3 regions of the Solibacillus silvestris genome follow, and region 1 is predicted to be linked to each of the others. Evidence: predicted binding sites of a transcription regulator. Region 1 holds the regulator's gene; each other region holds the start of a gene.
What was found. Region 1 encodes LexA, which represses DNA repair genes until DNA is damaged. Its sites were predicted from a motif close to CGAACATATGTTCG; they were not measured.
Positions count from the first base shown of each region.

Region 2: the regulator LexA is predicted to act here: its motif matches at 1,185-1,198, upstream of recA (recombinase RecA).
Region 3: the regulator LexA is predicted to act here: its motif matches at 936-949, upstream of parE (DNA topoisomerase IV subunit B).

Region 1 covers NZ_JBQCJW010000003.1:7,708-9,986, forward strand. The annotation lists gene ACTHOQ_RS02400 (YneB family resolvase-like protein) at 1-326, opposite strand, end outside; gene yneA (cell division suppressor protein YneA) at 313-663, opposite strand; gene lexA (transcriptional repressor LexA) at 825-1,448, shown strand; gene ACTHOQ_RS02415 (gamma-glutamyl-gamma-aminobutyrate hydrolase family protein) at 1,535-2,230, opposite strand.
Region 2 covers NZ_JBQCJW010000038.1:3,383-5,661, reverse strand. The annotation lists gene ACTHOQ_RS16570 (competence/damage-inducible protein A) at 1-1,113, shown strand, start outside; gene recA (recombinase RecA) at 1,280-2,279, shown strand, end outside.
Region 3 covers NZ_JBQCJW010000047.1:7,871-10,149, reverse strand. The annotation lists gene parE (DNA topoisomerase IV subunit B) at 1-914, opposite strand, end outside; gene plsY (glycerol-3-phosphate 1-O-acyltransferase PlsY) at 1,224-1,826, shown strand; gene ACTHOQ_RS17765 (HesB/YadR/YfhF family protein) at 1,940-2,230, shown strand.

The sequences.
Region 1 (2,279 bases):
CCTGCATCATTTAATGTGTACACAGTCGCTTCGTACTTTTGTAGTAAGTGGAGCACCGCCATTCGTGCATTCCCGCGTCCTAAACGCGTTTCATCCTGCACAAATAATGCTTTAATGCCAAACTCTTTCATATAATCGAGCATATCGAGCAAACCGGCACGGTCTACGTCATAGCCGCTATGCTGATCCGAGAAGATTTGAGCATCTTTATAGCCGAATGTTTTAGCATAGTTTGTCAGCTCCTCTTGCTGACGTATTAATGATGTTTCTTGCGTGTCCTTTTCAGTGCTGACACGACAATAAATAACTGCTTTAGTTTCTGTCATTATTTTCTCTCACTACTTTAACCGATGATTGCATGTCTGATGATTCGTTCAGTTTGACGATGTATTGTGCGTCTTTTTCCACAGGTACGACCAATACTTGACCGAAAACAACCTTTTCATCCAGCAAGCCATTTTCCTTCTTAACTTCACTTATCCAATCATGCTTTGCCATTTTACCACGATATTGTTCCGCTAACGACCATAAAGTATCGCCATGCTCAATTGTTACGTGTTCGTATAATTCAATTTTATCGTCTTTAACGATGATAATGGCAAATAATAAAATGGAAAATGCAAGCAGCATTGATGTAAAGCTGTTTAATCTCAACTTCTTCATAAGAAAACCCCTTTTTTAGAATGTATGTTCGGAATATTTGTTCCCATAATATTACGAACGTATGTTTTTGTCAACTGCTTTTTCGAACTTATGTTTGCTTTCATGTTCGCATACTGCTATACTTACATTAAGAAAAATAGCATGATAAAGAGGTGAGTAAGTTGACACAGAAAATTTCAAAGCGACAACAAGCCATTCTAACTTTTATAAAAGAGGAAGTTCGTACAAAAGGCTATCCGCCATCAGTTCGTGAAATTGGAGAGGCGGTAGGTTTAGCTTCTAGTTCAACGGTCCATGGGCATCTTGCTCGTTTAGAAAGTAAAGGGCTTATTCGTCGCGACCCTACGAAGCCGCGCGCCATTGAAATATTAGATCAGGAAGATATGTCAATCGCTAAACAAGGGGTTATCCATGTGCCATTAATCGGCAAAGTAACAGCCGGTCTACCTATTTCGGCAATTGAAGACATCCAGGAATATTTCCCGTTGCCAGATGCATATGGCTCTCCGGAAGAAGATTTATTCATGCTTGAAATTATGGGAGAATCGATGATTGAAGCAGGCATTCTAAATGGGGATTATGTCATCGTGAAGAAAACTTCTACAGCAAGCAATGGCGAAATAGTCGTTGCAATGACGGAGGAAGATGAAGCGACGGTAAAACGCTTCTACAAAGAAAAGACATATTTTCGTTTACAGCCGGAAAACAGTTCAATGGAGCCAATTATCGTCAATAAAGTATCCATTTTAGGCAAAGTTGTAGGTCTCTATCGAAATATTCATTAATTGTAAGCTTGCCATTCTAGTTGAATCGGCAAGTTTTTTTATATTGCCAAAAAACTCAGCCGCTATCGACTGAGCCATTCCGTTCCTTACTTTTTGCACGCATTTATAAAGCTTTCAAATAAACGTTGTGCATGAATATTTCCATGAGGGGCCAATTCCTCTGGATGCCACTGCACTGCAACACAGTACGGGTGCGATTCATGCTCAATCCCTTCAATAATGCCATCTTTCGCAATTGCCGATACAACCAACCCTTTCCCCAACTGTCCAACAGATTGGTGGTGAAATGTGTTCACGCGAAACGAATCTTCCCCAAAAATAGTTTTAAATTTTGGTGTTGCCACTTCAACAGTGTGGGCCAATTCTGCTCGCTTGGAAGATTGCTTATGTAATAAAGCATTTTCCATCTGTGACGGAATATCCTGTATAATCGTTCCGCCAAGCGCAACATTCATAATTTGCTGGCCTCGGCAAATACCTAAAATGGGCATTTGTCTATTGTATGCCTCGTTCATTAGCAAAATATCGCTATCATCGCGCTTTCGGACAACACTTCCTATATGGCGATGCGGCTCTTCCCCAAATAATAGTGGATCAATATCGGCACCGCCAATTAATACAAGCCCGTCTATAATGTTTAATAAAGCTTCCGCATTTTCTTTTGTCGCATTCGGTATGCATACCGGGATACCCCCTGCCTGTTCAATTGACGTTAAATAGGCATTATTAATATCCAGTTTTTTATCAAAGTCGTACATCGTCAACCCAATGATTGGTTTCATTTTACCTGCCCCTTATCTTTTATAGATAATTCAAATAATTCAAATTATA
Region 2 (2,279 bases), on a different contig from region 1:
TTAAATGCGATTAAAATTGCGGAACAGCGCGCGGACATTATCATTATCTCAGGTGGCTTAGGACCGACAAAGGATGATTTAACGAAGGAAACGATTGCCAAGCATTTGCAGCGTAATTTAGTTATGGACAATACTGCGCTCTATGCAATCGAACAGTTTTTTTCCAAGCAAAAACGTTTTATGACGGAAAATAATCGCAAGCAAGCATTGGTATTAGAAGGGTGCGACGTATTGATGAACCAGCACGGAATGGCACCGGGCATGTTTTTAAATCAGGATGGGCATATTTATATTTTACTGCCAGGGCCTCCAAAAGAGTTGGAGCCAATGTTCCAGTATGAAACGAAGCCGAAACTCGCGGCGCTTTTGCATGATGGCGGCGTCATTTTATCGCATGTATTGCGTTTTTATGGCATTGGGGAAGCCGAGCTAGAAGTACGCGTACAGGAAATTCTGGACGGTCAAACAAATCCGACTGTCGCGCCGCTTGCATCAGACGGGGAAGTGACACTGCGGATCACGGCGAAAGCGCAAAATGAGCAGCAAGCATTTCGTTTAATCGAATTAAAGAAACGCGAAATTTTAGATATTGTAGGAGAATATTATTACGGTGTAAATAATGATTCATTAGCATCAAAGCTTGTGGAAATGCTTTTAGAAAACAATTTAACGATTTCTGCCGCGGAAAGTTTGACAGCGGGACTATTCCAATCTGAATTAGCGGAAATCCCGGGTGTAGCTTCTGCATTAATGGGGGGAGTTGTAACATATACGAAGGAAACGAAAATAGAACAGCTTAATATCGAAGCTGGCCTTATCGAGAAATATGGCATTGTGAGCAGTGAATGTGCAGCTGAAATGGCATTGAAAGTGCGTGAAAAATTCCATACAAATATTGGGGTTGGTTTAACGGGTGCTGCAGGGCCAAGCAGTCATGATGGGCAGCCGGCAGGGGCGGTTTGGGTAGGAATCAGCATCGGGGAAAATGACCCAATAACATACCGTCTGCAGCTATCAGGGTCCAGAAATTCAAATAGAATCCGAGCTGTAAAATTTACATTCAGCTATTTGATGCGGGAATTGACGAAACTTGGTTTTAAAAAGTTGATTTAGTTTTCAATATAAAGGAGAATAGACGATTTAAACGCTAAATAGAGGTCTTTTAGAAAGTTTTCAAGAAAAAGCGAAAATATGTTCGCTTTTTTCTTGAATGTTATCTCATTAGCAAGTATAATAGAGACATAAAACAAATAAGGCTTTTTTCTAAGGAGGAAATAGTTTGAGTGATCGTAAAGCAGCGTTAGATATGGCGTTAAAACAAATAGAAAAACAATTCGGCAAAGGTTCCGTTATGAAGCTGGGCGAAAATTCTGATCGTAAAATGGAGACATCTTCATCAGGTTCCATCGCAATTGATGCAGCATTAGGTATTGGCGGTTACCCGCGCGGACGTATTGTGGAAGTATACGGACCAGAGTCTTCCGGTAAAACAACGGTTACATTGCATGCCATTGCAGAAATCCAGGCGAACGGCGGTACGGCGGCGTTTATCGATGCAGAGCACGCATTGGACCCAGTATATGCGCAAAAATTAGGCGTTAACATTGATGAATTATTATTATCACAGCCAGACACGGGCGAGCAAGCCCTTGAAATCGCAGAAGCATTAGTGCGCTCAGGTGCGATTGATATTATTGTAATCGACTCAGTGGCTGCATTAGTTCCAAAAGCAGAAATCGAAGGCGAGATGGGCGATTCTCATATGGGTCTTCAAGCGCGTTTAATGTCACAAGCATTGCGCAAGCTTTCGGGTGTAATTAATAAATCAAATACGTTGGCAATCTTCATTAACCAAGTGCGTGAAAAAATCGGGGTTATGTTCGGTAACCCGGAAACAACAACAGGTGGACGTGCTTTAAAATTCTATTCATCGATTCGTTTGGAAGTTCGTAAAGGTGAAGCGATTAAGCAAGGCACGGATATTGTAGGGAATAAAACAAAAATTAAAGTTGTAAAAAATAAAGTAGCACCGCCATTCCGTACAGCGGAAGTGGATATTATGTACGGTGAAGGCATTTCCAAAGAAGGGGAAATCGTTGATATCGGTGCAGATTTGGATATCATCCAAAAGAGCGGCTCTTGGTATTCATACAATAATGACCGTATCGGACAAGGCCGTGAAAATGTAAAGCAATTCTTAAAGGAAAATTCTGCGATTCGCGACGAAATTGCAGAAAAAATCCGCCAGCATTTCGGTATCGGTGAAATTGGCTATACAA
Region 3 (2,279 bases), on a different contig from region 1:
AATCCGATCTTGCGGGCGTATTCATTAAATACACGTGTCAAAGCTGTTTTAGCACCAGTTTCGTGCGTACCGCCATCACGGGTACGGACATTGTTAACGAACGACAAAATCGTTTCGGAATAGCCGTCGTTAAATTGCAGGGCGAACTCCACTTCAATTTCTTGAATTATACCTTCTACATATTTAACCGGATGTAATACATCTTTTTCTTCATTTAAATATGCTACGAATGCTTCAATACCGCTTTCATAATGGAAAAGTTCGTGCTGACTTTCCCCGCGCTCGTCGATAAGTTCAATCTTTAAGCCTTTCAATAAAAACGCCGATTCTCTCAAGCGCTCAGCCAATGTATCATAATTGTATTTTACTACTGAAAAAATGGTTGGATCGGGCAAGAAATGCACCAATGTGCCTGTTTCCTTTGTTTTCCCGATAATATCAAGAGATGTGACGGGTTTGCCGCCTTGCTCAAAGCGCTGGCGATAAATTTGATCTTCACGATAAATCGTCACTTCCAAAAATGTCGATAAAGCGTTTACAACAGATGAGCCAACACCATGTAAACCACCGCTCGTCTTGTAGCCGCCTTGTCCAAATTTACCCCCTGCATGAAGTACGGTGAAAATGATTTCTGGAGTTGGCTTGCCCATTTTATGCATACCTGTTGGCATACCGCGACCATGATCCCGCACGCTAATGCTATTATCTTCATGAATTTTCACGATGATATGATTACCAAATCCAGCAAGCGCTTCATCCACTGCATTGTCTACGATTTCATATACTAAGTGGTGAAGACCTCGGCTATCTGTAGAACCAATATACATCCCTGGTCTTTTACGTACGGCTTCTAAACCTTCTAATACTTGAATGGCATCTTCATTATAAGAAATACCTGTTTGGCTTTTTACCAAATGTAATCCCCTCCAAAAATACAAACAAACGTTCTGTTTACTACCTAATCGTACTGTCAAATATGCATGATGTCAATGTTTGAACGTACCTTTTTAGGCTTTGCAAAGACTAATTGTATCATCAAAATTGAACGTTTAAAAGCATATCCTTTAGTAGCTTGACATGAAATGTAACTTTTTTCCTGTATTTCTTTAAAATTTAACGAAAAAATAATACCTCTTTCCTTCTATTAAAAAACATTGTAAAATATTCATTACATACTATTAGTACCAACTAACAATCCTGATATTTGAAAGGAGCACAACTTCTTGATCAATGCATTAATTATTATTTGTGCTTATTTAATCGGCTCTATCCCATCTGCTTTGTGGATTGGCAAAATTTTTTATAAAACAGATATTCGAAAGCATGGCAGCGGGAATTTGGGAACAACGAATACGTTTCGCGTTTTAGGGAAGAAACCTGGGATTGCCGTACTGTTGATTGATATTTTTAAAGGAACAGCCGCAGTATTATTGCCGCTGCTAGCTATTTTCAGCGATAGTACGGTCCATCCGCTTATCCTCGGCATTATCGCCGTAGCGGGGCATATATTCCCGGTTTTTGCGAAGTTCCGCGGCGGCAAAGCTGTAGCGACAAGCGCCGGCGTTATTTTAGGCTATAATTTACCGCTGTTTTTAGTGTTGCTCGCTGTTTTCCTAATTTCGCTTAAAACGACGAAAATGGTGAGCTTGACATCGATGATTGCTGCAACAGCCGCATTAATCTATGTGACGGTATATTGGATTGTGACAGGTGAATATGCGCTCTTTATTTTAATTGCGTTTTTGGCAGGATTTATTTTTTACCGTCACCGCGAAAATATTAAACGTATAAAAAATGGGACTGAGCCAAAAATTAAAGGTTTTTAAACTGTGCGCTGAAAGTATATGCTTTCAGCGCATTTTTTGTTGTATTTAAATTTTGAACGCGGTTTTTGTAAGTTTCTTTCTTTTGCTGCATAATGACAATAGAGGTGAATTGTATGGAAATTAAACTATCAGAAAAAGCGATCAATTGGTTTAAAGGAGAAATGGAAGTCGAAAATGGCGATTATATTCGCTTCTACGCAAGATATGGGGGCTCCTCTCCTTTTCATGAAGGTTTTTCGTTAGGGATGACACGTGAACAGCCGCATGAAATCGGCATTGAAGCCGTTATAGAAGATGTTCATTTTTTTATAGAGAAATCAGATGAATGGTTTTTTAATGACCATGATTTAATCGTTGACGTCGACCAGTCGAATGATGAACTAAGCTATTCATACGAAAAATAGTTTAAATTTTTCTAATATATTGTAAATCCGTTTTTCATCTACCGAATCG